One region of the Micromonospora sp. HB375 genome, then DNA from elsewhere that is predicted to be linked to it. Evidence: predicted binding sites of a transcription regulator. Region 1 holds the regulator's gene; the other holds the start of a gene.
The links. Region 1 encodes HrcA, which represses chaperone genes, less so after heat shock. Its sites were predicted from a motif close to GGTTNGCACNCTCNNNNNGAGNGTGCNAACC; they were not measured.

Region 1 (15,616 bases):
AGTCGCTGGCGGTGGCCCTGGCGCCGTACGGCATCGGGGTGGCCTGCGTGGCGCCCGGCTTCGTCGAGACGGACATGACCAACGAGCACCTGAAGGCAGAGCGGGGCGAGGCGGTACGCGCGCAGTCCCCGTTCCACCGGGTGGCGCGTCCGGAGGAGATCGCGGCGGCGGTGCACTGGCTGGCGAGCCCCGAGGCCGAGTGGGCCTCAGGAACGATCATCGACCTGAACGGCGCTTCCTACCTCCGCTCCTGACCCACGCCTCCCCCGCTACCAGTGGGTCAGGCGGGTGGCCAGGACTGTCAGGGCGGCCACGCCTGCTGTGGACGTACGCAGCACCGACGGGCCCAGGCGGACCGTGCGGGCGCCCGCCTCGGCGAACGTGGCCAGCTCGTGGTCGGCGATGCCGCCCTCCGGGCCGACCACCAGGACGATCTCCCCGGCCGTCGGCAGGTCGACTGTGGTCAGCCGGTCCTGCGCGCCCTCGTGCAGCACGAACGCGGCGGCCGCGCCGGCGATCCGGCGGGCCACCGTGGCGGTGGACTCGTCCGGGGCGCCGGCCACCACCGGCAGCCACGGGCGGCGGGCCTGCTTGGCCGCCTCCCGGGCGGTGGCCACCCACTTCTGCCGGGCCCGTACGCCCCGGTCGCCGCGCCACTGCGCCACCGAGCGGGACGCCGCCCACGGCACGATCTCGTCCACCCCGACCTCGGTCATCGCCTGCACGGCGAGTTCACCCCGGTCGCCCTTGGCGATGCCCTGCACCACGACGAGCCGCGGGACGGGCGCGTCCGCGTACCCCCGGCTGGTGACGCGCAGGTCGAGCGTGCCCCGGCCGACGGCGGTGACCACCGCGGCGGCGGTGCCGCCCCGGCCGTCGGCGAGCAGCAGCTCCTCGCCGGCCCGCAGCCGCTGCACGGTGGCCGCGTGGTGGCCCTCCGGGCCGTCCAGCGTCAGCGTGTCACCGGTGGGCAGCGCCTCGACCAGGAACAGCGGGGCGGACACCTCAGGCGTGCCCGTTGAAGGCGTCGCGCATCCGGGAGAAGAAGCCGCCCTGCTTGGTCAGCTCGGCGACCTCCTCGCCGCGGGTCTTGGCGAAGTCGCGCAGCATCCGCTCCTGGTCGGCGTCGAGCTTGGTCGGGGTACGCACGTCCAGGTGCACGTAGAGGTCACCCCGGCCGGTGCCGCGCAGGTGCGGTACGCCCCGGGCACGCAGCCGCAGAGTGCTGCCGGGCTGGGTGCCGGGCTTGACGTCGACGGTCTCCTCGCTGTCGAGCGTCTTGATGGTCAGCCGGGTGCCGAGCGCGGCGGCGGTCATCGGCACCGTCACCCGGCAGTGCAGGTCGTCGCCCTTGCGGGAGTAGACGTCGTGCGGCCGCTCGTGGATCTCCACGTAGAGGTCGCCGGCGGTGCCGCCGCCCGGGCCGACCTCGCCCTGCTGGGCCAGGCGGATCCGCATGCCGTCCTCGACGCCGGCCGGGATCTTGACGGTCAGCGAGCGGCGGGTACGCACCCGGCCCTCACCGGCGCAGGTCGGGCAGGCATGCGGGATGGTGGTGCCGTAGCCCTGGCAGACGGTGCACGGCCGGGCGGAGACCACCTGGCCGAGGAACGTGCGCTGCACCGACTGCACCTCGCCCCGGCCGGCGCACGCCTCGCAGGTGGCCAGGTGGGTGCCGGCGGCGGTGCCGGCGCCGGAGCAGGTGGTGCAGAGCACCGCGGTGTCGACGGTGATCGGCGCCTCGACGCCGAACGCGGTCTCGTTGAGGTCCAGTTCCAGGCGCAGGATCGCGTCCGCGCCGGGCCGGGTGCGCGGCCGGGGTCCCCGGCTGCCGCCCGCCGCGCCGCCGAAGAACGCGTCCATGATGTCCTGGAAACCGACGAACGGACCGGCGCCGCCGGGCCCGCCCGGGCCGCCCATGCCACCGCCGCCGGGGGCGAGCGGGTCGCCGCCGAGGTCGACGATCTGCCGTTTCCGGTCGTCCGAGAGGACCTCGTACGCGGCGTTGATGTCCTTGAACTTCTCCTGGGCCTCCGGGTCCGGATTGACGTCCGGGTGGTACTGCCGCGCCAGCTTGCGGTAGGCGCGCTTGATCTCGTCGTCGGAGGCTTCCCGGCTCACGCCGAGAATGCCGTAGTAGTCCCTGGCCACTGCGTTAGGTGTCCTCATGTTCGTCTCGCGTCGCTCCGGTCGTCGGCCGCAACCGGCCGTCGGCCCTGACTGGTCAGTTCTGGGCCAGCAGTTCGCCCACGTAGCGTGCCACGGCCCTCACCATGGCGATATTGCCGGGGTAGTCCATCCGGGTCGGCCCGAGCACGCCGAGCCCACCGACGATGGTGCTGCCCGGTCCGTAGCCGGTGCTGACCACCGAGGCGGCCCGCAGGTTGTCGAACTCGTTCTCGTCGCCGATCAGCACGCGGGTGGTGCTCGGCTCGGTCTCGCCGATCAGTTTGAGCAGCACTACCTCTTCTTCGAGCGCCTCCAGGATCGGCCGCAGCGAGCCCTGGAAGTCGAGCAGGCCGCCCCGGGTGAGGTTGGCCTGGCCGGCCAGCGCGAGGCGCTCCTCGTGCCGTTCCACGAGCGTCTCCAGCAGCACCGTGGACAGCGTGGTCATGGCCGGGCGCAGGTGCGGCGCGGACTCGTCCACCAGGGCCTGCACCAGCGGCGGCGTCTCGGAGAGCTGGCTGCCGACGAGCTTCTCGTTCACCAGCCGGCGCAGGTCGGTCACGTCGTCGGCGGGAACCGGGGCGGGCAGCTCGACGAGCCGCTGCTCGACCCGGCCGGTGTCGGCGATCATGACGACCATCAGCCGGGTGGTGGAGATCGGCACGAGTTCCAGGTGACGCACCTTGGACCGGGCCAGGCTCGGGTACTGCACCACGGCGACCTGCCGGGTGAGCTGGGCGAGCAGCCGGACCGTGCGGTGCACCACGTCGTCCAGGTCGACCGCGCCGACCAGGAAGCGCTCGATGGCGCGGCGCTCGGCGGGGCTGAGCGGCTTGACCCGGGAGAGCCGGTCCACGAAGAGGCGGTAGCCGCGGTCGGTGGGCACCCGGCCGGCGCTGGTGTGCGGCTGCCGGATGTAGCCCTCCTCCTCCAGCACCGCCATGTCGTTGCGCACCGTCGCCGGGGAGACGCCGAGCTGGTGCCGCTCGACCAGGGCCTTGCTGCCCACCGGCTCCTGCGTGGCGACGTAGTCCTCGACGATCGCGCGCAGCACGGCGAGTTTGCGGTCGTCGAGACCCATGTCCCCACCTCCTGACACACCTCGGCCGGGCCGGCACGCGGCATCCGCCGGGCGGCTGGCACTCGACTGTAGCGAGTGCCAGTCTACGTCGGCACCCCCACCGACGCGATGATCGCCTGACGGACCTGCGGTGCGGCCCACCACACCGCGCGGCACGCCAGGGCCGAACAGCCGGTCACGCTCGGTCTGTGTCGCCCTGGTGCGACTTGCCCGCTGGCCCTACCGTGACCTCCATGACTGAACCTCCTCGCCCTCCCGGAGCAGGGGACTCCGGCCCCCAGCCCGACCCGTCGGCGCCCTACGGCTCCGGCGAGCCGCCCACCGCTCCACTGTCCGGCGCGCCGGGCGCGGGCGGGTATCCCCCGCCCGGTGACTATCCGCCCCCGGGCGGCTACCCGCCCCCCGGTGCCCAGCCTCCGCCGGGCGGCTACCCGCCCCCTGGTGGTTACCCCCCGCCGGCCGGCGCGCCGGGCTACGGCGCCGGTGGCGGCTATCCCGGCGGTGGCGGCTACGGCCCGGCCGGGTACGCCAACAACGACGAGAAGACCTGGGCCCTGGTGGCGCACTTCGGTGGCGCCGCGGGCGTCATCATCGGTGGCGGTCTGCTCGGCTGGGTCGCCCCGCTGATCGCGATGATGACCCGCGGCCAGCAGTCGCCGACCGTACGCGCCCACGCGGTCGCGGCGCTGAACTTCCAGATCACCTGGACCATCGCCAGCGTCCTCGCCTGGGTGATCACGGTCATCACCTGCGGGATCCTGTTCTTCGTCCCGATGCTGGTCTGGCTGGTGCCGCTGATCTTCGGGATCATCGGCGGGGTCAAGGCCAACGAGGGTGTGCTCTACCGCTACCCGATGACCTACAACTTCGTGAAGTGACACCGCCGGCCGGCCGAGGGGGCGGCCGGCCGGCGCCGGTCACGGCAGCAGGTCGCGTACCACCGCGTCGGCCAGCAGCCGTCCGCGCAGCGTCAGCACCACAAGCCCCCGCGCGTACGCCCCGGCGTCGAGCAGCCCGGCGTCCCGGGCCCGCTCGGCGCCCGCCCGGCCGGGCTCGTCCAGCACGTCCAGCGGCAGCCCGGAGGCGAGCCGCACCCGCAGCATCACGTCCTCCATGTGCTGCTCGTCCGCGCTGAGCACCTCCCGGGCCAGTGCCGGCGAGGCGCCCTCGGCCAGCCGCGCCGCGTACGCGCTCGGGTGCTTGACGTTCCACCAGCGCACGCCGCCGACGTGGCTGTGCGCCCCCGGGCCCAGGCCCCACCAGTCGGCGCCGGTCCAGTAGAGCAGGTTGTGCCGGCACGCCGCCGCCGCCGAGCGGGCCCAGTTCGACACCTCGTACCAGGAGAAGCCGGCCGCGCCGAGCGCCGCCTCCGCGGCCAGGTAGCGGTCCGCCGCCACGTCGTCGGAGGGGTACGGCAGCTCGCCCCGGCGCATCCGCGCGGCCAGCCGGGTGCCGTCCTCCACGATCAGGGCGTACGCGCTGACGTGGTCCACCCCCGCGTCGACCACCTGGGCCAGCGAGGCGGCGAAGTCGTCGGCCGTCTCGCCCGGCGTGCCGTAGATCAGGTCCAGGTTCACGTGCTCGAACCCGGCGTCGCGCGCCTCCAGCGCGGCGGCGGTGGCCCGGCCCGCGCTGTGCCGCCGGTCCAGCACCGCGAGCACCCCGGGCGCGGCGGACTGCATGCCCAGCGAGATCCGGGTGTAGCCGGCCGCCCGCAGCGTCTTGAGCGACTCCGGGGTCACCGACTCCGGGTTGGCCTCGGTGGTCACCTCCGCGTCGGCGGCCAGCCCCCAGACGCGGTCGATGCCGTCGAGGATCCGGGCCAGGTCGTCGGCGGGCAGCAGCGTCGGCGTGCCGCCGCCGACGAAGACGGTGTCGACCCGCTGCGGCGGCGAGTCGCCCAGCACCCGGGCGGCCAGCGCCAGCTCGGCCAGCACCGAGTCGGCGTACGTCTCCCGGCTCGCCCCGCCGCCCAGCTCGGAGGCGGTGTACGTGTTGAAGTCGCAGTAACCGCACCGGCTGGCGCAGAACGGCACGTGGACGTACACGCCGAAGCCGCGCGCGCCGACGGCGCGACGGGCGGTGGCGGGCAGCGATCCGTCGCGCGGGACGGGTTCGCCTTCTGGAAGGACGCCGGGCATGGCCACTAGTGTGCCCGGCATGACCTCTCCGGACGCTCTCGTGCGAGTCGCCACGGCCCGTGGGGTGACCACCCTCACCCTGGACAGCCCGCACAACCGCAACGCGCTCTCCACGCCCCTGATGACCCAGCTGCTGGCCGGGCTGACCGACGCGGTCGCCGACGACGCGGTACGCGCGATCGTGCTCGACCACACCGGCCCGGTCTTCTGCTCCGGCGCCGACCTGAAGGAGACCGCCGCCGCGTACGCCAGTGGCACGGTGCCCGCCGGGATGCTCGGCGACGTGCTGGTGGCGGTGCGGGAGTGCCCGAAGCCGGTGGTCGCGAAGGTCGCCGGACCGGCCCGGGCCGGTGGGCTGGGCCTGATCGCCGCCGCCGACCTGGCGGTCTGCGCGCAGGAGGCGACGTTCGCGTTCACCGAGGTGCGGATCGGGGTGATCCCGGCGGTGATCTCGGCGACCGTGCTGCCCCGGCTGGACCAGCGGGCCGCCGCCGAGCTGTACCTGACCGGCGACACGTTCGACGGCCGCCGCGCCGCCGAGGTCGGCCTGGTCACCGCCGCGGTGCCGGCCGGCGAGCTGGACGCCGCCGTCGAGCGCTACTGCGCCTCGCTGGTCAGGGGCGCGCCGGGGGCGCTGGCCGGGGCGAAGGAGCTGCTGCGCCGGCCCGCCGCGACTGACCTGCGGGCCGAGATCGCCGAGTTGGCGGCGCTGTCCACCGGGTACTTCCTCTCCGACGAGGGGCGTGAGGGCGTCATGGCGTTCCGGGAGAAGCGGCCCGCCGCCTGGGTGCCCGCCGGAGACTGAGGTGCGCGGCGGGGCCCGGCTGGTCACCTTCGGTGGTGGCGGGCCCCGCCCGGCGGCACGGCGCCGGTCACGTGGTGGCGGGACGGCCACTCGGCCGAGACGCGGCGGCGCGGGGCCGACGTACGCTTGTCGGACTGTCGGGACAGGGGGTGCGGGTGCGGACGCGAGCGGCGATCGTGGCATCTGGTGTTGCGGTGTGCGTACTGGCGCTGCTCGCGGTCTATGTCGTGACCAAGCAGTTCGGCGAGCACCTGCGGCTCCCCCTGGCCAGCCGGACCTGCACGGTGCAGGCCGACGGCGAGGTGGTGCTCGGCGCCGACCAGATGGCGAACGCGGCGACCATCGCGGCCATCGGCATGCAGCGCCGGATGCCCGAGCGGGCGGTGGTGGTGGCGCTGGCGACCGCGTACCAGGAGTCGCACCTGCGCAACATCGCGCACGGCGACCGCGACTCGCTCGGCCTGTTCCAGCAGCGCCCGAGCCAGGGCTGGGGCACCCCGGAACAGGTCCAGGACCCGCGGTACGCGGCGAACAAGTTCTACGCCGCGCTGAAGAAGGTCAAGGGCTGGGAGCGGATGCGGGTCACCGACGCCGCCCAGCGGGTGCAGCGGTCGGCCTTCCCCGAGGCGTACGAGAAGTGGGCCGACGAGTCGGAGGTCCTGACCCGCGCGTTGCTCGGCCACGCGACCGGCGCGGTGGCCTGCACGGTGAGTTCGCCGCCGACGATGCGCGGGCCGGCCGCCGCCAGCGCCGTGCTGGAGAGCCTGTCGCTGGACTGGGGGCTGCCCCGGCTGGCCACGGCGACGGACCTGACCGCGCTCACCGTGCCGGCGGGCGACGACCGCAACGGCTGGCGGTACGCGCACTGGCTGGTCTCGCACGCCGACGACCACGGCGTGAAGAAGGTCCGCTTCGGCAACCTGGAGTGGACCGCCGAGCAGGGCTCCTGGGCCCGGGTGAAGGGCGACCCGGCCACCGAGGTACGCGCCGAGGTGTTCGCCGCGGCCTGACCGGCCCGCCGCCCTCAGCCCTTCACGGCTCCCGCGACCAGGCCGGAGACCATCCGGCGCTGCACCAGCAGGAAGAAGACGATCACCGGCAGGGTGAACAGCGTGGACGCGGCCATCACCGAGCCCCAGGCGGTGTCGTCGCGGCCGAAGAAGAACGTCATCGCCACCGGCAGCGTGTACTTCTGCTGGTCGTTGATGAAGGTCAGCGCGAAGATCAGCTCGTTCCAGGCGGTGATGAACGAGAAGATGCTGGTGGCGACCAGGCCGGGCGCGACCAACGGGAACAGCACCTTGCGGAACGTCTGGGCCCGGCTGGCGCCGTCGATGGCGGCGGCCTCCTCCAGTTCCTTCGGCACCGCGGCGACGAAGCCGCGCAGCATCCAGACCGCGAACGGCAGCGAGAAGCCGAGGTAGGTGAGGATCAGGCTGGGCAGCGTGTTGTAGAGACCGAGCCGCTGGATCATCAGGAACAGCGGGATGACCAGCGCCTCCAGCGGGATCATCTGCACCACCAGCAGCATGATCAGGAACGTGGTGCGCAGCTTGAACCGGAACCGGGCCACGGCTGTCGCGGCGAGCAGGGCGACCAGCCCGCTCAGCAGCACCGTGGCCCCCGCGACGAGCACGCTGTTGAGGAAGAAGTCGGTGAACGTCACGCCCGGGATCAGGTTGCCGGTGAGGATCTCCCGGTAGTGCTCCAGCGTCGGCTCGGCCGGCACCGGCCGGGGCGTGGACGAGAAGATCTCCCGGTTGGGCTTCAGCGACGTCGCCACCATCCAGTAGACCGGGAACGCGGCGAAGAGCGCGACCAGCAGGCCCGCGCCGTTGAGGGCGATCTTCTTCATCATTCGTCCTCCTGCCGCAGCACCATGCGGACGTACAGGGCGGTCACCACGAGCAGGATCACGGTGAGGATCACGGCGATGGCGGAGCCGAGGCCGTACTTCGGCGGCGGTGAGAACGCCTCCGCGTACGAGTAGATCGACAGCATGAACGTCGACCGGTCCTGGGTGCCGCCGGCCAGCACGAACTGCTGGGTGAAGACCTTGAAGTCCCAGATCGTGGAGAGCACCACGAGGATGCCGAAGACCGGCCGCAGGATCGGGAACGTCACCTTCCAGAACACCTTCCACGGGCCGGCGCCGTCGACCCGGGCCGCCTCCTGCAGCTCCGTCGGCACGCTCTTGAGCCCGGCCAGCACGCTCACCGCGATGAACGGGAACGAGTGCCAGACCACCACGAGCGTCAGGATGGCGAAGAACAGCAGCGGGTCGTTGAACCAGCCGTACCCGGTCCAGTCGCTGCGCCCGAACAGCGCCGTGGACAGCCCGTCCGGGAGCTTGTTGAACAGCCACGTGACCAGGCCACTCGTGTCGTCGAAGATCCACTTCCAGACGATCGTGCCGGTCAGCGCCGGGGTGGCCCAGGCGAGCATCACGCAGCTCGCCACGAACGTGGCCATCTTCTTGCCCAGGCGGTTGAGCAGCAGCCCGACCAGCGTGCCGAGGACCATCGTGAGCGCCACGTTGGCGACCGCGAACAGCACCGTGTTGCGCAGCACCGTACGGAAGAACGGGTCGCCGAGGATCTGCGCGTAGTTGGCCAGGCCGATCCACGGCCACTCGCGGTCGCCGCGCAGCTGCCGGACGCTGTCCAGCTTGTGGAAGGACATCCACACAACCTGGCCGAGCGGCCAGAGCAGCAGCACGGCGATGATCGCCAGGCAGGGCAGGAGCAGAAGGTACGGAAGGTGGTCCACCCGGCGACGGCGCCGCCGCGCGGGGGTCTCCCGCGCGGCGGCCTCGCCGGTGGCCTCGGTCAGCGTGGTCACTTGGCGTTGAGGATGCTTTCGATCTCGGTGGCCGCGTCGGCGGTGGCCTTCTCGACCGTCTTCTGGCCCTTGATGACCGAGCTGTTCATCGCCTGGGTCACCGTCTTGGTCCGGCTGACCTCGACCCACTTCGGGGTGAGCGGGGTCAGCTTGGTGTTCTGGATGGCCGTGGCGAACGCCGCCATCACCTTGTCGTTGGCGTAGTCACCGCTGCTGACCAGGTCCTGGTAGACCGGGAAGAACCCGAGGCTGCTGGCGAACTCCTTGTCCTTCTGCTTGCTCAGCAGCACGGTCATGTAGTCCCAGGCCAGCGCCGCCCGCTCGCTGTCCTTCCAGATGGCGATGTCGGAGCCACCGGCGAACGCCGGGGCGGCCTTGCCGTCCGGGCCGGGGATCGGGAACGTGCCCCAGACCTTCTCGATGTCCGGGTTGTCCTTCTTCATCGCGCCGCCCTGCCAGCTACCGGCGAACGCCATCGCGGCCTTGCCGGTGGCGAACTGGGTACGGGCGTCGACCTCGTTCCACCCGGCGGCGGCCGGCGGGGCGACCTTGTGCACTGTCACCAGGTCGGTCCAGAACTTGACCGCCTTCTGCGCCTCGGGGGTGTTGTAGCCGGACTTCCAGGCGTCCCCCTCCTTGGTGGCGATCTCCGCGCCGGCACTCCAGAGGAAGGAGTAGAACGGCAGCTCGGAGTTGCCGGGCAGGGCGATGCCGTAGGTGCCGGGCTTCTTGGCCTGCACGGCCTTCGCGGCGGCGACCATCTCGTCCCAGGTCGTCGGCGGCTTCACGCCGGCCTCGGCGAACCAGTCGGTGCGGTAGTAGACGGCGCGCACGCCGGCGTACCACGGCACGCCGTACTGCTTGCCGTCGAGCTGAGCGTTCTTGACCAGGTCGGGCAGGATGTCCTTGCCCTCGGACCAGGCGTTGAACTTGTCCGAGACGTCGGCCAGGGCCTCCTGAGCGGCCCAGCCCTGGGTCTCGGTGTTGCCCAGCTCGGTGACGTCCGGGCCCTCGCCACCGGCGAGCGCGGCCTGGAACTTCTTCGGCGCCTCGAGCCAGGGGATGTACTGCACCACCACGTCGGTCTCGGGGTGCTTCTTCTTGAACTCCGCCTCGACGCTGTCGAGGAACGCGGTCTGGGCGTCGCCGCCCTCACCCATCATCCACACAGTGAGCTTGCTGTTGTCGGCGGCCTTGTCGTCGTCGCCGGAGCCACCGCACGCGGTCAGCACCAACGCGGCCGACGCCACGATGGCGGTGACCGGAGCCAGCCGCTTCCACCTGTTCACGCCATATCTCCCTCAGGGCCGTTTGGCACTAACCTTCTCCGCCGCACCTTAGTAGGAAAATTTCCTTTACAACAGGGGGTGTTCGTGACGGAGGGCACAGGCGACCGTATCGCAGCCGGGGCCCGGCCGACATCGATGCCGTCCGGGCAGTTCAGAGCCCACGAACGCCGACGGGCGCCCGGCCGGTGAGGCCGGGCGCCCGTCGAGGCGCGTGGTGCGGGGTCAGTAGCGCGAGACGCCGCGGCGACGGCCGACACCGGCCACCAGGGCCACGCCGATCGCGGCGAACAGCACCTGCAGCATCAGCTCGCGCCAGTCGATGCCGGCGGTCTCGGCGAAGCCGGAGGCCCGGGCGACGAGCGTGCCCAGAAGCGCGGCGCCGACGCCGATCAGCATGTGCAGCCACATGGGCATGTTCTGCCGGCCCGGCACGACCAGCCGGCCCAGCGCGCCGACGATCAGACCAACGACCAGCGCCGTGATGATGCCCCAAACGGTGAGCTCCATGGTCGCCCTCCTCCTTAAGATCCGGTCACACGTTTTTGTGTGGTTACTGTCGTGATCGCTAAGTTCCCGACCGCCCGGAAATCCAAACCGACTCCGATGACGAATTGTTCAGACGTACCCTGACCTGCTACTTCTCCCCGAAACCGGGCGCGGCGGGCGGGCCCGGCACACCGACGGTGTTCAATGCGCCGATACGCCGACGGGTGCCCGGCCGATGCGGCCGGGCACCCGTCGAGGCGCGTGATGCGTCGATCAGTAACGCGAGACGCTGCTGCGGCGGCCGACGCCGGCCACCAGGGCCACACCGATGGCGGCGAGCACGACCTGCACGGCCAGCTCGGCCCAGTCGATGCCGGCGGTCTGCGTGGCGATGCCGAGCGCGCGGGCCAGGACGGTGCCCAGCAGCGCCGCGCCGACGCCGATCACCATGTGCAGCCAGATCGGCATGTTCTGCCGGCCCGGCACGACCAGCCGGCCCAGCGCGCCGACGATCAGACCCACGACCAGCGCGGTGATGATGCCCCAGACGGTGAACTCCACGGTCGTCCTCCTAAAGCGATTTCGCACGTTCTGTGCGGTTGCTGTCGTGACCGCTAAGTGCCCGACGCATCGAAAACCGAAACCGGCCGCATCGACCGCCACCCTCCCGGCTGACGCGAACCCGCAGGTGGGAGCGCTGCCACCGGCTGAAAATCTCCTGGGTACGCGAACGGCCGGCGCCCCTGCGAGGGGACGCCGGCCGCTGCGCGGAGCCGGACCGCTACTTCTTGCCGGCGGGCTTGCCGTCGCCGGAGTCGGACGAGAGCGCCGCGATGAACGCCTCCTGGGGGACCTCCACCCGGCCCACCATCTTCATCCGCTTCTTGCCCTCCTTCTGCTTCTCCAGCAGCTTGCGCTTGCGGCTGATGTCACCGCCGTAGCACTTGGCGAGCACGTCCTTGCGGATCGCGCGGATGGTCTCCCGGGCGATCACCCGGCTGCCGATCGCCGCCTGGATCGGCACCTCGAACTGCTGGCGCGGGATCAGCGAACGCAGCTTCGCCGCGATCGTCGTGCCGTACGTGTACGCCTTGTCCTTGTGCACGATCGCGCTGAACGCGTCGACCGGCTCGCCGTGCAGCAGGATGTCCACCTTCACCAGGTCCGACGCCTGCTCGCCGGAGGGCTCGTAGTCCAGTGAGGCGTAACCCTTGGTACGGCTCTTGAGCTGGTCGAAGAAGTCGAAGATGATCTCGGCCAGCGGCAGCGTGTAGCGCAGCTCCACCCGGTCGGCGGAGAGGTAGTCCATGCCGAGCAGGCTGCCCCGGCGGCCCTGGCACAGCTCCATCACCGCGCCGACGTAGTCGTTCGGGGTCAGCACCGTCGCCCGCACCGTCGGCTCGTACACCTCCGCGATCTTGCCGGTCGGGTACTCGCTCGGGTTGGTGACCACGATCTCCTCGCCGTCCTCCTGGATGGCCCGGTAGACCACGTTCGGGGCGGTGGAGATCAGGTCGAGGTTGAACTCCCGCTCCAGCCGCTCCCGGATGATCTCCAGGTGCAGCAGGCCGAGGAAGCCGCAGCGGAAGCCGAAGCCCAGCGCGCCGGAGGTCTCCGGCTCGTAGACCAGCGCGGCGTCGTTGAGCTTGAGCTTGTCCAGCGCCTCGCGCAGGTTCGGGTAGTCCGAGCCGTCGATCGGGTAGAGCCCCGAGTAGACCATCGGCTTCGGGTCCTTGTAACCGCCGAGCGCCTCCTTGGCCGGGTTGTTGTTGATGGTGACCGTGTCACCGACCCGGGACTGGCGCACGTCCTTCACGCCGGTGATCAGGTAGCCCACCTCGCCGACGCCGAGCGCCTCGGCCTTGACCATCTCCGGCGAGATGACACCGATCTCCAGCAGCTCGTGGACCGCGCCGGTGGACATCATCTTGATCCGGTCCCGGGCCGAGATCCGGCCGTCGATCACCCGGACGTACGTGACCACGCCCCGGTAGACGTCGTACACCGAGTCGAAGATCATCGCGCGGGCCGGGGCCTCGGCGTCACCCACCGGCGGCACGAACTGCCGGACGATCTCGTCCAGCAGGTACGGCACGCCCTCGCCGGTCTTGCCGGAGACCTTGATGCAGTCCGCCGGATCGCCGCCGATCAGGTGCGCCAGCTCCTCGGCGTACTTCTCCGGCTGGGCGGCCGGCAGGTCGATCTTGTTGAGCACCGGGATGATGTGCAGGTCGTTCTCGAGCGCCAGGTAGAGGTTGGCGAGCGTCTGCGCCTCGATGCCCTGCGCGGCGTCGACGAGCAGGATCGCGCCCTCGCAGGCAGCCAGCGAACGGGACACCTCGTAGGTGAAGTCCACGTGGCCCGGAGTGTCGATCATGTTGAGCACGGCCGTCTCACCGGCCCGTTCGCCCTCGCGGATCGTCCACGGCATCCGCACGGCCTGGCTCTTGATGGTGATGCCGCGCTCGCGCTCGATGTCCATCCGGTCCAGGTACTGCGCGCGCATCTGCCGTGGGTCGACCACACCGGTGAGCTGCAACATCCGGTCGGCCAGGGTCGACTTCCCGTGGTCGATGTGGGCGATGATGCAGAAGTTCCGGATGCGCGCCGGGTCGGTGGCACCAGGAGCGTTCGCGCCGGGATCGAGCGTCGGTGGCACAGCGGTCCGTTCTGGTCGGCTGACGTGAGCGGGCCGGCGCGCCGCCGGCCCCCTCCATGGTCCCACGTCGCCCCGGGAGCGCCCGGACTCCCCCTTTACTCCACTGCTATTCCACGGGTGGCTCCACGAAGAGGGTGGCCAGCCTCGGCAGCCGACGCCGGGCCTCCTCCTCGTCGTCGAAGTCCCAGAAGTCGTTCAGGTCGGGCACCGGCACCGGGTCGCGCTCGGCCGGCAGGTCGGTCGCGGTGGCCTTCCGGTACGCGTCCCACGGCACCGCCAGCATGTCCTCGCACTCGAACTCCTCGCCGCTGAGCGCCGCCGCCCGCACCTGCGGCAACTCGGCGAGCGAGTCCGGGTCGCCGACCGCCTTGGCGAACACCGCCCGGCCCTGGGTCATCAGCCAGCCCCGGAAATACTCGAAGCCGTCGTCCGAGGCGCCGCCGTTGATCAGGTACGCCGCGCCCCAGAGATCCACCCGGTAGGAGGCGGCGAGCACCCGCCGCTGGTGGTGGGCGTACCCGACGATCTCCTCCGGGTCGCGCTCGGCCAGCAGCGCGACCGCCCGGGCGGCGACCGCGTCGGGCTCTCCCCCGGCCCCGGCGCGGGCGTCGTCGATCAGCTGCCAGAACTCGTCGGTCCTCATGGCAGGCAGTCTGGCAGAGCCCTCCGACGCGCCGGTTCGCCGCGCGCCGCCGGTGCGGCGGGGCGGTTCGGCCCGCGTGCGGCAGCATGGTGCGGTGCGTGCGATCTCACTCCCGCCCGTCGCGTACGGGTCGACGGCCGTGCGGCCGGGCTGGGCCGACCTGCCGGCCGGGCTGCGGAACGCGCTGGCCGCCCGGCTCGGCGGCCCACCGGCGGCGGTACGGGTGGCCGCCGGCGGGTTCACCAGCGGATTCGCCGCCGTGCTGACCGGCCCAGACGGTGAGCGTGTGTTCGTCAAGGCGGCGGCGCTGCACGGGCAACGGCACCTGGTCGACTGGTACGCCCACGAGGCGGCGATCCTGGCCCGGCTCCCGGCCGGCCTGCCGGTGCCCCGGCCGCGCTGGGCGCTCACCGAGTCCGGCTGGTACGCGCTGGCGCTCGACGCGATCGACGGGCACACCCCCGCGCTGCCCTGGGCGCCGGCCGAGCTGGACGCCGCCCTCGCCACGTACGCCGAGGTGGCCGCCGCCCTCGCCGACCCGCCTGCGCAGCTGGCCGCGCTCCCGCTCCCCCGGCTCGCGGACCTGGCCCGCGACGACATCCTCTGGTGGGGCGAGGTGGCCGCCGGGCGCGAGCCACTGCCCGAGCAGGCCGCCGGCGCCCCGCTGGCCGAGCTGGTGGCGCTGGAGTCGCGCCTGCCCGGGTACGCCGACGCGGCCCCCGGGCTGGCCCACGGCGACCTGCGGGTGGACAACCTCCTGATCGACTCCGGCGGGCGCGCCTGGCTGTGCGACTGGCCGTGGCTCTGTCACGGGCCGGCCTGGTTCGACCTGGCCGGGCTGCTGCTCACCGCGTACGCCAGTGGCCTGGACGCGGACGGCGCGTTCGCCGGTCACCCGGCGGTGGCAGGGGCGCCCGCTGATGCGCTGGACGTGACGCTGGCCGCGCTGGCCGGCTACTACCTGACCGGGGCCGCCGCCGAACCGTCGACGGCGTCCCCGCACCTGCGCGCCCACCAGCGCTGGAGCGGCGAGCAGGCGCTCAGCTGGCTGGCCGAGCGGCGAGGCTGGTCCTGACCCCACCCCGCCGGTTCCCCGTGATCCACCCGGTTCGGCGAAGTGGCCGCATCCCACCGAACCGGCCCTCTCCCCCCTTGATCCACACCAGCACGGGGAAGTAGCGGCATCACACCGCCCCTGACCCCGCCACCTCCCCGAACTGGCGCGCCCGTCCACCGGCCCTCGCCCTTGATCCATACCAGCACGGGGAAATGGCCACATCACACCGGCCCTGGCCCCGCCACTTCCCCGAAGTGGCGCGCCGCTCGACCAGCCTGGAAACGCCGATCGGACTGGTGTGATCGCTGGGTGCGACGGCATGCTGGTGACGGTGGCAGGTGGGCCCCAGCCGGAGGCGTTTTGGCTCGTCGGGGACCGACCTGGTAGCCTGGCTTTTCGCGCGGCGATGACGCATGCTCGTCGTGCGCGAAAGCAGACCAACCCGAGC
Region 2 (15,616 bases), 600 kb from region 1:
CGCTCGACCAGCGCGTGGTCTTCCTGCTCTGGGGCGGCTACGCCCGCAAGAAGGCGGCGCTGGTGACCAACCCGCGGCACGTGGTGCTGGAGGCCGGGCACCCGAGCCCGATGAACCCGCGCGGCTTCCTCGGCAGCCGTCCGTTCAGCGCGGCAAACAAGGCGCTCGCCGACGCGGGGCTGCCCACCGTCGACTGGGAACGCTCAGCCGGCTGACCCGTCCGGCGCCTCGCCCGCCGCGGCGAGGCGCCGGCGGTACCGGGACAGCAGCTCGGCCGTACGCTTGTCGGTCACCTCCACCTCGATCAGCGGCTCCACCGGGTACGTACGTTCACCGAGGCGGACCTCGATGGGCTCGGGCAGTTCGTCGCACATCCGGGCCCGCAGCTCGCCGAACCGGGTCCGCCAGCGGTGCTCGCCCGGTTCCTCGGGCTCCGGGTGGCCCCCGCCCCACTCCTGCCATCGGGCATCCCAGCGCTGCGCGCGGCCCCGCTCCAGGAACGCCGTGAACCGCGGGGAGTCCCGCCACCGCACCGCGATCTCGACCGCGTCCACCGGCAGTGGCGCGCCCTGCAACAGGGCCGCCGTGCCGCCCGCCAGCACGTACGGCAGGTCGCCCAGCGCGTCCATGATCGGGTCGAGCCGGAGATGATCGATCCGCTCGGTCAGCGCGGTCCCGGCCATTTCGTCAAGCGCCGCGTCCAGGTGACTGTCCAGCGGCTCGACCTCGATCCGCAGTTGCCGATCCAGCGCGGCGAGCAGACGTTCCGCGGTGGTCAGGCTGGGCAGCCGGTCGCCGCGCTCGATCCGGGCGACGGCGGCCTGGCTGATCCCGACCCGCGCGGCCAGGGCCTGCTGGGTGAGCCCGGCCAGTTCCCGTTCGTGGCGCAGGGCGCGGGCGATCTCCTGGGCCAGGCGACTCTCCGTCATCTCCGGAGGATGGCAACTCGCCGTCGAGCGATATACCTGTGAGTCATATTTATGACCGAGAGGTATATCGCTCCCAGGTCACCTCTTCCGTCGGGACACTACGCACCGTGACCGGGTCAGCGGCGAGGGCGTGCCGAGGGCGGACGGGGCGGACGGCTAGGCTGGCTTACCGTGCTCGTACTCGTGGTGGACTCCTCGACGCCCGCGGTGACCGCGGCGCTGGCCGAGGTCTCGGCGGACGGCGTCGCGGTTCGTGCGTCCCGGTGCACAGTCGACGCCCGCGCCCACGGCGAGCTGCTCGCGCCGCAGGTCGACGCCGTGCTGGCGGACGTCGGCGCGCGTCCCGCCGACCTGGCCGCGATCGTCGCCGGCCTCGGCCCGGGCCCGTTCACCGGGCTGCGCGTCGGGCTGGTCACCGCCGCCACCATGGGTCAGGTGCTCGGCGTCCCCACGTACGGTGTCTGCTCGCTGGACGGGCTCGGCCACCCGGCGGCCGCCGGCGAGCCGGTGCTGGCGGCGAGCGACGCGCGGCGGCGGGAGATCTACTGGGCCGTCTACGACGGCGCCGGTCAGCGCCTGGCCGGCCCGGAGGTGGCGGCCCCGGCGGTGGTCGCGCAGCGGGCGCGCGACCTGGCGGTCAGCGTCGCGGTCGGCGACGGCGCGCACCGGTACGCGGACGTGCTCGGCCTGCCGGTGCGGGACGAGCCGCGCTACCCGGACCCGCTGGCGCTGGCCGGTCTCGCCGCGCCGCGGATCCGCGCGGGCGCGCCCGGCGAGACGCTCACCCCGCTCTACCTGCGCCGCCCGGACGCGGTCGCCGCCACCGGCCACAAGCCGGTCCTGCCATGAGGCTGGGCCGGTTCCGCTGGTGGCACGTCGAGGAGGTGCTGCCCATCGAGGCGGACCTGTTCGGCGCCGAGCAGTGGTCGGCGGCGATGTTCTGGAACGAACTCGCCAACGGCCACTTCTATCTCGCCGCCACCGACGACGACGGCACCGTGCTCGGCTACGCCGGGCTGGCCGTCTACCCGCCCGACGAGGCGTGGGTGCAGAACGTCGCGGTCCGCCGGGACGCGCAGCGGCGGGGCATCGGCCGGCTGCTGCTGGAGGCGCTGCTCGCCGAGGCGGCCCGGCGCGGCGTCCGCAGCACGCTGCTGGAGGTCGCCGCGGACAACGCCCCGGCGCAGCGGCTCTACGCCGGCTACGGCTTCGAGCCGATCGGCGTACGACGCGGCTACTACCAACCGAGCAACACCGACGCGCTGGTCATGCAGCGCAACGAGGACTGACGCGCATGGCTGACGAACCACTGATCCTCGGCATCGAGACCTCCTGCGACGAGACCGGCGTGGGCATCGTGCGCGGGCACACGCTGCTCGCCGACGCGCTCGCCTCCAGCGTCGAGGAGCACGCCCGGTTCGGCGGCGTGGTGCCCGAGGTGGCCAGCCGCGCCCACCTGGAGGCGATCGTGCCGACCATGGACCGGGCGCTGCGCGAGGCCGGCGTCACCATCGCCGACATCGACGCCATCGCCGTGACCTCCGGGCCGGGCCTGGCCGGCGCGCTGCTCGTCGGGGTCGCCGCCGCCAAGGGGTACGCGGTCGCGGCGGAAAAGCCGGTGTACGGGGTGAACCACCTCGCCGCGCACGTCGCTGTGGACACGCTCGAACACGGCCCGCTGCCCGAGCCCGCCATCGCGCTGCTCGTCTCCGGCGGCCACTCCTCGCTGCTGCGCGTCGACGACCTGGCCCGCGACGTGGTACCGCTCGGCGCCACCATCGACGACGCGGCCGGCGAGGCGTTCGACAAGGTGGCCCGGCTGCTCGGGCTGCCGTTCCCGGGCGGACCGTACATCGACCGCGAAGCGCGTGCCGGTGACCCGGCGGCGATCGCCTTCCCGCGCGGGCTGACCGCCGCGAAGGACCTGGTCGGACACCGGTTCGACTTCTCCTTCTCCGGCCTGAAGACGGCGGTGGCCCGCTGGGTGGAGGCGCGGCAGCGGGCCGGTGAGCCGGTCCCGGTCGCCGACGTGGCGGCGTCCTTCCAGGAGGCGGTCTGCGACGTGCTGGTCGGCAAGGCGATCGACGCCTGCCGCACCAGCGGCATCGACACGCTGGTGATCGGCGGCGGAGTGGCAGCCAACTCCCGCCTGCGGGCGATGGCCGAGCAGCGGGCCGGCAAGTACGGCATCCGGGTGCGTACGCCCCGGCCGAAGCTCTGCACGGACAACGGCGCGATGGTGGCCGCGCTCGGCTCCCACCTGGTCGCCGCGGGCGTCGCGCCGAGCCGGCTGGACCTGCCGGCCGACTCGGCGATGCCGCTGACAGTGGTCAGTGTGTGAGCGGGGAGGAAACCGACATGATCGTCCGGATGTGGGAGGCCAAGGCCGAGTCGTACGGCTTCGCCGACCTGATCACCTGGGTCTGCGAGACCGCGCTGCCCGAGTTCGAGCACGACCCGATGCACGTCTCCAGCGAGGTGTTCTCCTCCACCGACCACCGGCTCGTGGTCATCTCCAAGTGGCGGAACAACCCCCGGGAACTGCCCGAGCCACCGGCGCGCCTGATCGCCCGCCCGCCGCACAGCTGGGACTTCGCCCAGGTCGACCGCTGACGCCGCCGCCCCGCTAGGAGCGGCGGGTCAGCCGCCAGGTCGCGTACCCGCCGGTGCCGAGCGCGATCAGGAACACCGCCCACACCAGGCCGGTGCCGACCTGGAGCCCACCGCCGCTGCCCACGTTGGCCTGGGCGGCGGCGACGAGCGAGTCGCTCTGCGCGGGCGGCAGCGCGGCCGGCGGCAACTGCTGCCAGCGCACCAGCCCGGTGCTCTCCAGCATGGTCATGTGGTCGTTGACGAACTTGTTGGCGTCCTCGGCCAGCTTCCGCACGATCGGGTCGCGGGTGCTGGCCCGGACCGCGCCGATCACCGGAAAGATCTTGCCGTGGGCGACCCGCAGCCGGGTGACGAAGATCTGGTCGAACCGGGCGCCGGTGGCGTTCCGCATCTCGGTCAGCCACCCCTGCTGCTCTGCCGTCGGATCCGTCGGCAGGGTGGCGCCGAGCTTGTTGGCCGCCTCGACCACCAGCTGGTCCAGCTCCGCGTGCTGCTTGGCGATCTCCGCGCCGACCTCGCGTACCCGGGCGGACTGGCCCTTCTCGGCCGCCATCTGCCCGGCCGGCATCTCCCACAGCCCGGCCAGCCGTACGCCGTTGAGCAGCGTCATGTCGGCGGCGTTCATCTGCACGCCGGGGTTGGGCGCGGCCTGCGCCGTCCCGGGAACGACGCCGATCCCCGCGCCCAGCGCGGCGAGCAGCAGTACCACCCGGTGCGCCAGCTTGCGGCGTGCGGATTCCAGCGATGCCATGGTTGCGGTGCCTCCTCGGTCCGGACCGGTACGCGGGGTCGTGGACGGCCGCGCAAGCCGGCCGCCCGTCCGCACACTGGTACGGATCACCGGGCCGATCAGTTCAGCGGATCGGCGAGGAGTCGTTCGAACGCCAGCTCGGCGGCGCCGATCAGCGCCGCGTCGTCGCCCAGCTTCGGGGTACGCAGCCGCACGTGCTCCAGGCACGCGGGCAGCCCGTTGGAGTTGAGCCGGCTGCGCACCTGCGCGGCGGAGGCCAGGTAGAGGTCACGCATGGTGCCGCCGAAGATGACCATCTCCGGGTTGAAGATGTTCACCAGGTTCGCGACGCCGAAGCCGAGCCAGTCGCCGGCTTGCCGTACCGCGGTCTGCGCGCGGGCGTCGCCCCGGTCGGCGGCGTCGAAGACGGCGAGCAGCGCGTCCCGGCCGCGTGCCTCGGACCGGCCGGCGGCGCGCAGCAGCCCGTGCTCGCCGATCTCGGTCTCCCAGCAGCCGCGCCGGCCGCAGTCGCAGCGCACCCCGTCGCGGACCACCACCATGTGGCCCACCTCGCCGCCGTAGCCGCCGTGCCCCCTCAGCCGCCGCCCTCCGGCGATGATGCCCGCGCCCACACCGACGTCGCCGTAGATGTAGATGACGTTGTCGCAGCCGACCGCCGCGCCCCGGGCGTGCTCGGCGTACGCGGCCACGTCGGCCACGTTGCCCACCGTGATCGGTACGTCTATCCCCAGTTCGACGGCGAGCGCCGCACCGATCGGCTCGTCCACCCAGCCGGTGGTGGGGCTGAGCCGGACCAGCCCGTCCTCGCGGCGGACCATGCCGCACACCGCCACGCCGGCGCCGACGCAGATCGCGTCCGGCGGCACCGACTGGTGCATCTCCTTGACCGCGCCGGCGAGCAGCGGGGCGGCCTCCCCGGCGACCAGGTTGCGCGGCCGGTCCATCTCCCGGCGGTCGAGCACCTCACCGCCGAGTCCGACCCGCGCGGCCCGCAGCCGGTCCACCTCGACGCTGTACGCGTACGCGTAGACCCGCCCCGACTCGGGCCGGACGACGAGTGACGGTCGTCCGGCCCGGCCGGTCTCCTTCGGCGTCCCCTCGCTGACCAGACCGGCGCCGGCCAGGTCCGCGGTCAGCGCGCCGATGGTGCTGCGGTTGAGGCCGAGCGCGGTGGTCAGCTCGGCGCGGGTGGTGGCCCCGTGGACGTGCACGTATCGGAGCAATGCGCCCAGGTTCTGCCGACGGATCTCGTCCTGACTGGGGCCCGCGCGCATTGCCACTGCCATGGTGTTTCCGTACCCCTGCTCAGCGGTTGCCGGTCGCGGCGGCCCGCCGACGCGAGAGCGCGTCGATGGTCGCCGCGGCGAGCAGCACCACGCCGGTGACCACGTACTTGACGCCCGAGCTGTATCCCATCAGTCCCATACCGTTGTCGATGACCGCGACCACCGCGCCTCCGAGCACGGCGTCGAGGACCCGGCCCTTGCCGCCGAAGAGGCTGGTGCCGCCGATCACCGCCGCGCCGACGGCGTAGAGCAGTACGTTACTGCCCCCGGTGTTGGGGTCGACCGAGTTGCCCCTGCTGGCGGCCACGATGCCACCGATGGCGGCCATCGAGGAGCAGATGACGAAGACGGAGATACGGATCCGGTCGACGTTGATGCCGGCCCGGCGGGCCGCCTCGGCGTTGCCGCCGACCGCGTAGATGTGCCGCCCGTAGCTGGTGCGCTGGAGCACGAACGTCCAGACGATCAGCAGCACCGCGATGATCGGCACCACGATCGGCACGCCCTTGAGCGAGGTGATCAGCACGTTGCGGCTGCGCTCCAGGTTGAGGACGTAGACCGCCACGCCGAGGATCACGGCCAGGCCGGCGATCCGCGCGCCGACCACCGTGAGCGGGTCGGTGAGCAGTCCACGGGCGGCCCGGTTGCGGTACCGGAGCAACTGCACTGCCGCGTACCCGGCGACGGCCACCGCGGCGAGCGCCCAGCCCAGCGCCGGGGAGAGGTTGCGGTTGGCGATCGCGACGAGCACGTCGTCGCGGATCGCGATGTTGGCGCCCTCGTCCATCAGCGTCAGCACGACACCCTGGAAGGCGAGGAACCCGGCGAGCGTCACCACGAAGGACGGGATGCCGACCTTGGCGACCAGCAGGCCCAGCACGGTGCCGATCACCAGACCGGTGACGACGGCGGCGAGCACCGCCACGTACCAGGGGTAGCCGAGCACGGTGACCACGTTGGCCAGGATCGCGGCGCAGACGCCGCTGGCGAAGCCGGCGGAGAGGTCGATCTCGCCGAGCAGCAGGACGAAGACCAGGCCCATGGCGATGAGCGTGACCGCCGCGCCCTGGGTGAACAGGTTCGCCAGGTTGCCGGCGGTGAAGAACGACGGGCGGGCGATCGAGAAGCCCACCGCCAGCGCCACGAGCATGACCACCGCGGGGAGCGCGCCGATGTCGCCGCCGCGTACCCGGCGCCAGTAGTTGTTCACGTGGCTGTTCAGGGTCGGTGTCGGCGCGACGCCGGCCGGGCCTTCCTTCTTCACGACGATGGCGGTCATCGGATGGCTCCTGGGGTGGTGTCGGCGGGCGCGGCGCCGTTGCCGCCCGGCTCGCCGGTGAGGCCGAGGCCGCCGGATCGGCCGGCGGTGATCAGCTCGACCACCTGCGAGTGGGTGATGTCGGTGGTCTTCACCTGGGCGACCATCTGGCCGAGGTAGAGCGCGGCGATCCGGTCGGAGACGGCGAAGACGTCGTTCATGTTGTGCGAGATGAGCACCACGGCCAGGCCGTTGTCGGCCAGCCGGCGCACCAGCTCCAGCACCTGGGCGGTCTGCGCGACGCCGAGCGCGGCGGTCGGCTCGTCCAGGATGACCAGCCGGCTGTTCCAGAGCACGGCCTTGGCGATGGCGACGGTCTGCCGCTGGCCGCCGGAGAGGCTGGCCACGTGCTGGCGCAGCGACTTCACGGTGCGCACGCTCAGGCCGGCGAGCGTCTCGGCGGCCATCTGCTCCATGGTCGGCTCGTCGAGCACGATGCCGCTGCGCTTCTCCCGGCCGAGGAACATGTTCTGCACGATGTCGAGGTTGTCGCAGAGCGCGAGATCCTGGTAGACGACCTCGATCCCGAGCGCGGCGGCGTCCCGGGGGCTGTTGATGGTCACCGGCCGGCCGTCGAAGAGGAACTCGCCGGCGTCGGTGGGGTGGATGCCGCTGATGCACTTGACCAGGGTCGACTTGCCGGCGCCGTTGTCACCGACGAGCGCGGTCACCTCGCCGGGGTGCGCGGCGAAGGCGACGTCGCGCAGCACCTGGACGGGACCGAAGCTCTTGTCGATCCCGCGTAGCTCCAGCAGGGGGGTTGCGGACACGGGGTTCTCCTTTGGGCGGAGGGAGGTCTCGGATCCCGTCCGGCGCGGGCGCCGCCCGGCACGGGAGAACCCGTGCCGGGCGGCGCCGCCTGAGGCGGGTGGGTCAGCTCACGCCGGCGTCGGTGCAGAGCTTCGCGAAGGCACCGGTGCAGAGTTCTTCCTTGGTGACGTAGCCGTCGGCCACGACGTCCTTGACGTTGTCCTTGAAGATGGCCTTGGGCTCCAGCAGCACGGCCGGCACGTCCCGGTTGCCCTCCGGGTCCTTGACCGTCTGGCCGGTGTCCTTCCGCTCACCCTTGGCGAGCGCGATGGCCAGCTCGGCGGCGGCGTCCGCCTCCTTCTTGACCGCCTTGTAGACGGTCATGCACTGGTCACCGGCGAGGATGTTCTGCAGGCCCTCCTTGGTGGCGTCCTGACCGGTCACCGGGACCTTGCCGTTGAGCTTGTTCTTCTTCAGCACCGAGATGGCCGCGTTGCCGAGACCGTCGTTGGCGGCGAGCACGCCGTCGATCTTGCCGCCGGCCTTGGTCATCTGCTGCTCGAAGATCGTGGCGGCCTGCGCGTTGTCCCAGGCCGGCACCGGGTCGTCGGCGACCTTGGTGTACTCCTTCGAGTCGAACTTCGGCTTGAGCACCGAGTCGTACCCGTTCTTGAACAGGGTGGCGTTGTTGTCGGTCGGCGAGCCGTTGAGGTACGCGATCGACGGGTTCTTGACGCCCTTGTCGGTCAGGCACTTGCTCAGGCCTTCGCCCTGGAGCTTGCCGACGGCCTCGTTGTCGAAGCTGACGTAGTACTGGGCGGAGCCGCCCAGGGTCAGCCGGTCGTAGTCGATGGTCGCGACGCCCTGCGACTTGGCCTTGTCGAGCACGGCCTTGCCGGTGCCGGAGTCCAGGTTGACGATCATCAGGACGTTGACGCCGCTGGTGATCATCTGGTCGGCGATGGTCTGGAACGCGGTCTTGTCGTTCTGCGCGTTCTGGATGTCGGAGTCGACGCCGGCCGCGTCGAACGCCGCCTTGAGGTACTTGCGGTCCGCGCCCTCCCAGCGGGCGGAGGACTTGCTGTCCGGCAGGATCACGCCGATCTTCGGCTTCTTGGCGTTGGAGCCGCCGGCCTCGTCGGAAGAACCGCCGTTGTCACCGCAGGCGGCCATGCTGCCGGTCGCGAGGAGACCGACGGCCGCGAAGGTGAGGAAGCCCTTGCGCATGTGCAGGGTCCTTTCGGAGGTGGGGGAGTGGTGATGTTTTGTTGTGTCCGGCAACGTATTCCCCGCCTCCCATGCGCCGCAAGACTGCCGAGGTCAGAAGTTTGTTGGCGGCGGTAACAATTCAGCAACGCGGTTGTCACCCGCGAGACACCGCCGGGAGAGCGTGCTCCGGGAACGCTCCCACACGTACCGTCACGAGCCCGCTCAGGTGGCGGCGATCGATGCCGTGGCCGCCCCGGTGAGCGCCACCAGATCCGTCGGCGTGAGCTGCACCTGCAATCCCCGGCGGCCCGCCGACACGTACACGGTCGGGTGCGCCAGCGCCGAGGAGTCGACGACTGTCGGTAGCCGCTTACGTTGGCCGAGCGGACTGATGCCGCCCCGCACGTACCCGGTCGCCCGCTCGGCCACCGCCCGGTCCGCCATCACCGCGCGCTTGCCGCCCACCGCGGCGGCCAGCGCCTTCAGGTCCAGCTCGCCGGTCACCGGCACCACCGCCACGGTCAGCCCGCCGTCGACCTCGGTGACCAGCGACTTGAACACCCGGTCCGGTGCCACCCCGAGCGCCGCGGCCACGAGCGCGCCGTAGTTCGGCGCGTCCGGCGAGACGTCGTACGGGTGGATGCTGTGGGCGATCTTCCGCTTGCTCAGCAACGCGATCGCCGGAGTGCCAGGGCCCGCCACGGGCTCAAGCTAACCCGCGCGCCGCGACACCGCGAGCTGGAAACGTGAGCCGGGTCAGCCGCCGACCGGAACCGGCCGGCACACGAGCACCGTGGGGTCGCCCGCCACCCGGGTCAGCACCAGGTCGGCCGCCGCCTCGCCGGACAGCCGCAGGTCACGGCGCAGCTTCTCCGGCTCCAGCGCCGACCCGCGCTTGCGGATCTCCACCCGGCCGACCCGGCGTTCCCGCAGCAGGGCGCGCAGCCGCTTCAGCGAGAACGGCAGCACGTCGGTGATCTCCAGGCAGCGGGCGAACGGGGTGGGCCGGGCCTCGTCGGCGTACAGGTAGGCGATCGACGGGTCGGCGAGCGTGGCGTCGAGGTCGGCAGCGAGTTCGGCGACCAGGTGCGCGCGGACGACCGCCGGGTCCGGGTCGTAGAGGAACCGCCGGACCGGCCCCACCTCCGCTTCCTGCGCGCCCGTGCCGGTGAGGTGATAGGAAGGGACCCTTTTACTACCGGAGGCGTTAAGAAGGGGCCCTTCCTTCTCGCGCAGCAGAGTGGCGCGGCGGGGGACCTCGGCCAGCTCGCCGCACCAGAGCGCGGCCTCGACCAGGTCGCCGTCCACGCTCACCCACTCCGCCTCGGCGCCCGCCGGGATCAGCGCGTGGTCCAGCCCCGGCGCGACCTTCACCACTGTGCGCGGCACCCGCGCGGCGAGACCGGTGACGAAGTCCCACGGCGGGGAGTAGGAGTTCGGGTCGAAGACGCGCCGCCCGGTGCCGGCCCGCCGCCGCGCCGGATCGCAGAACGCGCCGTCGACGCGGCTCACGTCGAACTCCGTGGCGTCGCCGCACTCGACTGTCACCAGATCGGCGAGCCCGGCCGCCTCGGCGTTCGCGGCGGCCATCGCGGCGGTCAGCGGGTCGGCCTCCACCGCGTACACCCGGATGCCGGCGCGGGCGGCGGCGAGCGCGTCGGCGCCCAGGCCGCAACCCAGGTCGGCCAGCGTGGTCACGCCCGCGGCGCGCAGCCGTGCGGCCCGCCGGCCGGCGACCACCCCGCGGGTGGCCTGCTCCAGCCCGGGTCGGGTGAGGAACATCCCGGCCGCCGCCGCGCCGAACTTGCCTGCTGCCCGGCGGCGCAGCTCGGCCTGGGTCAGCGCGGCGGCGGCGAGGTCGCCCGGAATCCCGGCCGAGCGCAGCGCGGCCGCCGCCGCCAGCGGGTCGCCGCCGGCCACCCGCCCGGCCGCGGCGAGCGCCGCCGACCCCTCGGGGGTACGCAGCACGGCGAGCAGGTCGAGATCCACGCGCCCATTCTCCCGGGCCGGTTCCGGCGCGACACGGAGGGCGACGCGCGTTGGCACTCTCCTTGACGGAGTGCTAGCCGAGGAATAACCTGCGATTAGCACTCTCACCCTGAGGGTGCCAACGCCCGAGCCTCGTGCCCGGGGGTTGAGCGCCAGGCGGACCGGCACCCGCGACGACGGCCCCGCCCGGTGGCATGTGGCAGATTGACGCTGGTCGGCACGCCGGCCGGCAACGACACCAAGTACCCGGGAGGGTATGCCCGTGACTACCGCGACCAAGGTTGCGATCAAGCCGCTCGAGGACCGCATCGTGGTCCAGGCGAACGAGGCCGAGACCACCACCGCCTCGGGCATCGTGATCCCCGACACCGCCAAGGAGAAGCCGCAGGAGGGCACCGTCCTCGCTGTCGGCCCGGGCCGGATCGACGACAAGGGCAACCGCGTGCCGATCGACGTGAAGGTCGGCGACACCGTCCTCTACTCGAAGTACGGCGGCACCGAGGTCAAGTACGCCGGCGAGGAGTACCTGGTGCTCTCCGCCCGCGACGTCCTCGCGGTCATCGAGAAGTAAGCAACCGATCAGTGTCGTTGCCCCGGTCCGGCTCGCCGGGCCGGGGCAACGTCGCTTCGAAGGGATACTGATGGCGAAGATCCTCAGCTTCTCGGACGACGCCCGGCACCTGCTCGAGCACGGTGTCAACGCCCTCGCGGACGCGGTCAAGGTCACCCTCGGCCCGCGCGGGCGCAACGTCGTCCTGGACAAGAAGTTCGGTGCGCCCACGATCACCAACGACGGCGTGACCATCGCCAAGGAGATCGAGCTCACCAACCCGTACGAGAACCTCGGCGCGCAGCTGGTCAAGGAGGTGGCGACCAAGACCAACGACGTCGCCGGCGACGGGACCACCACCGCCACCGTGCTGGCCCAGGCCATGGTCCGCGAGGGCCTGCGCAACGTGGCCGCCGGCACCAACCCGACCGGCCTGAAGCGGGGCATCGACGCGGCGGCCGCCAAGGTCTCCGAGGCGCTGCTCGGCAAGGCCGTCGAGGTCTCCAGCAAGGAGTCGATCGCGCACGTCGCGACCGTCTCCGCGCAGGACGCCGCGATCGGTGAGCTGATCGCCGAGGCGATGGAGAAGGTCGGCCGCGACGGCGTCATCACCGTCGAGGAGGGCTCCGCGCTCACCACCGAGCTGGAGGTGACCGAGGGTCTCCAGTTCGACAAGGGCTTCATCTCGCCGAACTTCGTCACCGACCTGGAGGCGCAGGAGGCGGTCCTGGAGGACCCGTACATCCTGATCACCACGCAGAAGATCTCGGCGATCGAGGAGCTGCTGCCGCTGCTGGAGAAGGTTCTCCAGAACAACAAGCCGCTGCTCATCGTCGCCGAGGACGTCGAGGGCCAGGCCCTGTCGACGCTCGTGGTCAACGCGCTGCGCAAGACCGTCAAGGTCTGCGCGGTCAAGGCCCCCGGCTTCGGCGACCGCCGCAAGGCGATGCTCCAGGACATGGCGATCCTGACCGGCGCCGAGCTGGTCGCCCCGGAGTTGGGCTACAAGCTCGACCAGGTCGGCCTGGAGGTGCTCGGCACCGCCCGCCGCGTCGTGGTCGACAAGGAGAACACCACTGTCGTCGACGGTGGCGGGCAGGCCTCCGAGGTCGCCGACCGGGTCGCCCAGATCCGCAAGGAGATCGAGGCCTCCGACTCGGAGTGGGACCGGGAGAAGCTGGCCGAGCGGCTGGCGAAGCTCTCCGGCGGCATCGCCGTGATCAAGGTCGGCGCGGCCACCGAGGTCGAGATGAAGGAGCGCAAGCACCGCATCGAGGACGCCATCGCCGCGACCAAGGCCGCGGTCGAGGAGGGCACGGTCCCGGGTGGCGGCGCCGCCCTGGCCCAGATCCTGCCGGCGCTCGACGACGACCTGGGCTTCACCGGTGACGAGAAGGTCGGCGTCTCGATCGTGCGCAAGTCGCTCGTCGAGCCGCTGCGCTGGATCGCCCAGAACGCCGGCCACGACGGCTACGTGGTGGTGCAGAAGGTCGTCGGCAAGGACTGGGGCCACGGCCTCGACGCCGCCACCGGCGAGTACGTCGACCTGGCCAAGTCCGGCATCATCGACCCGGTGAAGGTGACCCGCAACGCGGTCAGCAACGCCGCCTCGATCGCCGGCCTGCTGCTCACCACCGAGAGCCTCGTGGTGGAGAAGCCGGCCGAGCCGGAGCCGGCCGCCGGTGGCCACGGCCACTCGCACGGGCACGGCCACCAGCACGGCCCGGGCTTCTGACCCGAGGAGTACGCCCGACGTCAGGGCACACCGCCGACCCGGTGGTGTGCCCTGACGCATATGTCCTTACGGATCGCTGACGAGATTGGCAGCCGGGCCCGCGGGGCGACCAGACTGGAGCCCGTGAGCACCCTCTCCCCCCGCCGGGCGGCGTCGGCCGGTGTCGTCGCCGCCGTGGTGGCGCTCGGCGCCGCCGAACCCGTTGCGGTCCTGACCGGCCCCCGGTCCGCTCCACTCGTCGCCGTCGGCGGACTCGTCGTCGACCTGGTGCCCGAGCCGCTCAAGCAGCTCGCCATCGACGTCTTCGGCACGTACGACAAGATCGCGCTGCTGATCGGGACGGCGCTGCTGCTGGCCGTCTTCGGCGCGCTGCTGGGCCTGGCAGCGGCCCGGCGGCTGGTGATCGGCCTGGCCGGCATCGCCGCGTTCGCCGCGCTCGGTGCCGCCGCCGCGCTGACCCGGGCCGGCGCGGACGCCTTCGACGCGCTGCCCTCCCTGGTCGGCGGCGGACTGGGCGCGCTGACGCTGTGGGCGTTCGTGGCCGGCCCGCTGAGCCCCGACCTGGCGCACCGGAAGCGACCGGGGCGTGACCGGTCCGAAGCCGTGCGACGCGACCGGGCCGGGACCGGCCCGGCGGAGCGCGACGGGGCCGCTTCGGCGGACAGCGAGCCGCCGTCCGCGTCGCCCCCGCCATCCGCCCCGCCTCCGGCGGTCGCCGCGCTGGCCCGGGAGAGGGAGACGCCGGGCGGCTGGGAGCCGGTCCGGCACGACGACGCGGAGTCGCGGCGGCGGTTCCTGCGTGGCGCCGGGCTGCTCACCGGCGCGGCGGCGGTGGCCGGGCTGGGCGGGCACTGGCTGGCCGGCCGGCGCGGCGTATCGGCGGCCCGGGACGCGGTGACGCTGCCCGCCCCGGTCGCGCCCGCCCCACCGGTGCCGGCCGGAGCGGACCTGTCGCTGTCCCGGCTCGCGCCGTACGTCACGCCGAACCGGGAGTTCTACCGGATCGACACCGCGCTGGTGGTGCCGCAGGTGGACCCGGTCACCTGGCGGCTGCGCATCCACGGGCGGGTCCGCAACCCGATCGAGCTGAGCTTCGACGACCTGCTCGCCCGCCCTATGGTCGAGCGCTACGTGACGCTCGCCTGCGTCTCCAACGAGGTGGGCGGCGACCTGATCGGCAACGCGCGCTGGCTCGGCGTACCGATCAGGGACCTGCTGGACGAGGCCGACCCGGAGGACGGCGCGGACCAGGTGGTCGGGCGCGCCGTCGACGGCTGGACGTGCGGCACGCCCACCTCGGTGCTGCGCGACGGGCGGGACGCGCTGCTCGCGGTCGGCATGAACGGCGAGCCGCTGCCGATCCAGCACGGCTTCCCGGCGCGGATGGTGGTGCCCGGCCTCTACGGGTACGTCTCCGCGTGCAAGTGGATCACCGAGCTGGAGCTGACCAGCTTCGCCGACTTCGACGCGTACTGGGTGCCGCGCGGCTGGTCAGCGCAGGGCCCGGTCAAGACGCAGTCCCGGATCGACACGCCCCGGCCCCGCAGCCGTCCCGCCGCCGGTCCGGTGACCGTCGCCGGTGTGGCGTGGGCGCAGCACCGCGGCATCAGCCGTGTCGAGGTACGCGTGGACGGCGGCCCCTGGCAGGAGGCGACGCTGGCCCCGGCAGTGTCGGCGGACACGTGGGTGCAGTGGTCGTGGCGGTGGGACGCCACACCGGGCGAGCACACGCTCCAGGTCCGGGCGACCGACAGCACCGGCGAGACCCAGACGGAACAGCGCGCCCCGGTCGCCCCGGACGGCGCGACGGGATGGCACACGGTAAGGGTCACAGTCACCTGACCCGCACCGTCGCGAGGACCGCTCTCGGTGGGGAGATGGCCTGCCCGTGCCACTGGCGGGTGCCTGCCGATCGGGTGCGCGCCGCTTGGCTCCGGCCTGAGTCCAGACTCCCGAGCGCTCACGAAAGAGATCTTGGTATGAAACGGCCCCTATAAGGGCCGTTTCATACCAAGATCTATGTGGTGTCCTAGCCTCTGGAACGCCGATCCTGGTATTCGAAACGGTAGGCGAGTCGCCCAGCGGCGGCCTTCGCCGCGCCGGGGTGCGGGGGCCAGCGGATGCCCCGGGCCACGACACGACGCCGCGCCCCGGGATCCGGGGCGCGGCGTCGGGGGTCGTGAAGCCGGTCAGGCGACCTTGCGCTGGTCCGGCACGGCGGTGTTGTGCGGGCGGCCGAGGCGCGCCTCCAGCCGGGCGATGTCCACCTTGGTCTGGCGGCGGTCGGCCAGGTCCTCCCAGCCGAGCGCGAGCAGACGCAGCCGCTCGGACTCGCTGAACCCGCCCCAGACGCCGTACGGCTCGCGTACGGAGAGCGCGTGGGCGGCGCACTCGGCGCGTACCGGGCAGGCGCGGCAGACGGACTTGGCGCCCATCTCGCGGCGCAGCCGGGAGGAGCCGCGCTCGCCGTCCGGGTGGAAGAACTG

Region 2: the regulator HrcA is predicted to act here: its motif matches at 10,939-10,969, upstream of groES (co-chaperone GroES).

What each region holds. Positions count from the first base shown of each region.
Region 1 is NZ_JAGGJO010000001.1:5,545,438-5,561,053, forward strand. It holds gene J3R08_RS24405 (SDR family NAD(P)-dependent oxidoreductase) at 1-254, shown strand, start outside; gene J3R08_RS24410 (16S rRNA (uracil(1498)-N(3))-methyltransferase) at 270-1,004, opposite strand; gene dnaJ (molecular chaperone DnaJ) at 1,006-2,151, opposite strand; gene hrcA (heat-inducible transcriptional repressor HrcA) at 2,225-3,247, opposite strand; gene J3R08_RS24425 (DUF4870 domain-containing protein) at 3,481-4,125, shown strand; gene hemW (radical SAM family heme chaperone HemW) at 4,165-5,388, opposite strand; gene J3R08_RS24435 (enoyl-CoA hydratase-related protein) at 5,408-6,193, shown strand; gene J3R08_RS24440 (hypothetical protein) at 6,343-7,203, shown strand; gene J3R08_RS24445 (carbohydrate ABC transporter permease) at 7,218-8,051, opposite strand; gene J3R08_RS24450 (carbohydrate ABC transporter permease) at 8,048-9,034, opposite strand; gene J3R08_RS24455 (sugar ABC transporter substrate-binding protein) at 9,031-10,323, opposite strand; gene J3R08_RS24460 (GlsB/YeaQ/YmgE family stress response membrane protein) at 10,546-10,830, opposite strand; gene J3R08_RS24465 (GlsB/YeaQ/YmgE family stress response membrane protein) at 11,083-11,370, opposite strand; gene lepA (translation elongation factor 4) at 11,591-13,468, opposite strand; gene J3R08_RS24475 (DUF4240 domain-containing protein) at 13,575-14,111, opposite strand; gene J3R08_RS24480 (phosphotransferase family protein) at 14,110-15,186, shown strand.
Region 2 is NZ_JAGGJO010000001.1:6,149,504-6,165,119, reverse strand. It holds gene ung (uracil-DNA glycosylase) at 1-215, shown strand, start outside; gene J3R08_RS27280 (helix-turn-helix domain-containing protein) at 204-929, opposite strand; gene tsaB (tRNA (adenosine(37)-N6)-threonylcarbamoyltransferase complex dimerization subunit type 1 TsaB) at 1,101-1,778, shown strand; gene rimI (ribosomal protein S18-alanine N-acetyltransferase) at 1,775-2,218, shown strand; gene tsaD (tRNA (adenosine(37)-N6)-threonylcarbamoyltransferase complex transferase subunit TsaD) at 2,224-3,270, shown strand; gene J3R08_RS27260 (hypothetical protein) at 3,288-3,542, shown strand; gene J3R08_RS27255 (DUF4142 domain-containing protein) at 3,556-4,293, opposite strand; gene J3R08_RS27250 (ROK family protein) at 4,392-5,567, opposite strand; gene J3R08_RS27245 (sugar ABC transporter permease) at 5,599-6,858, opposite strand; gene J3R08_RS27240 (ATP-binding cassette domain-containing protein) at 6,855-7,667, opposite strand; gene J3R08_RS27235 (sugar ABC transporter substrate-binding protein) at 7,771-8,874, opposite strand; gene ybaK (Cys-tRNA(Pro) deacylase) at 9,079-9,558, opposite strand; gene J3R08_RS27225 (methyltransferase domain-containing protein) at 9,613-10,845, opposite strand; gene groES (co-chaperone GroES) at 11,102-11,416, shown strand; gene groL (chaperonin GroEL) at 11,487-13,130, shown strand; gene J3R08_RS27210 (sulfite oxidase) at 13,191-14,972, shown strand; gene J3R08_RS27205 (WhiB family transcriptional regulator) at 15,320-15,616, opposite strand, start outside.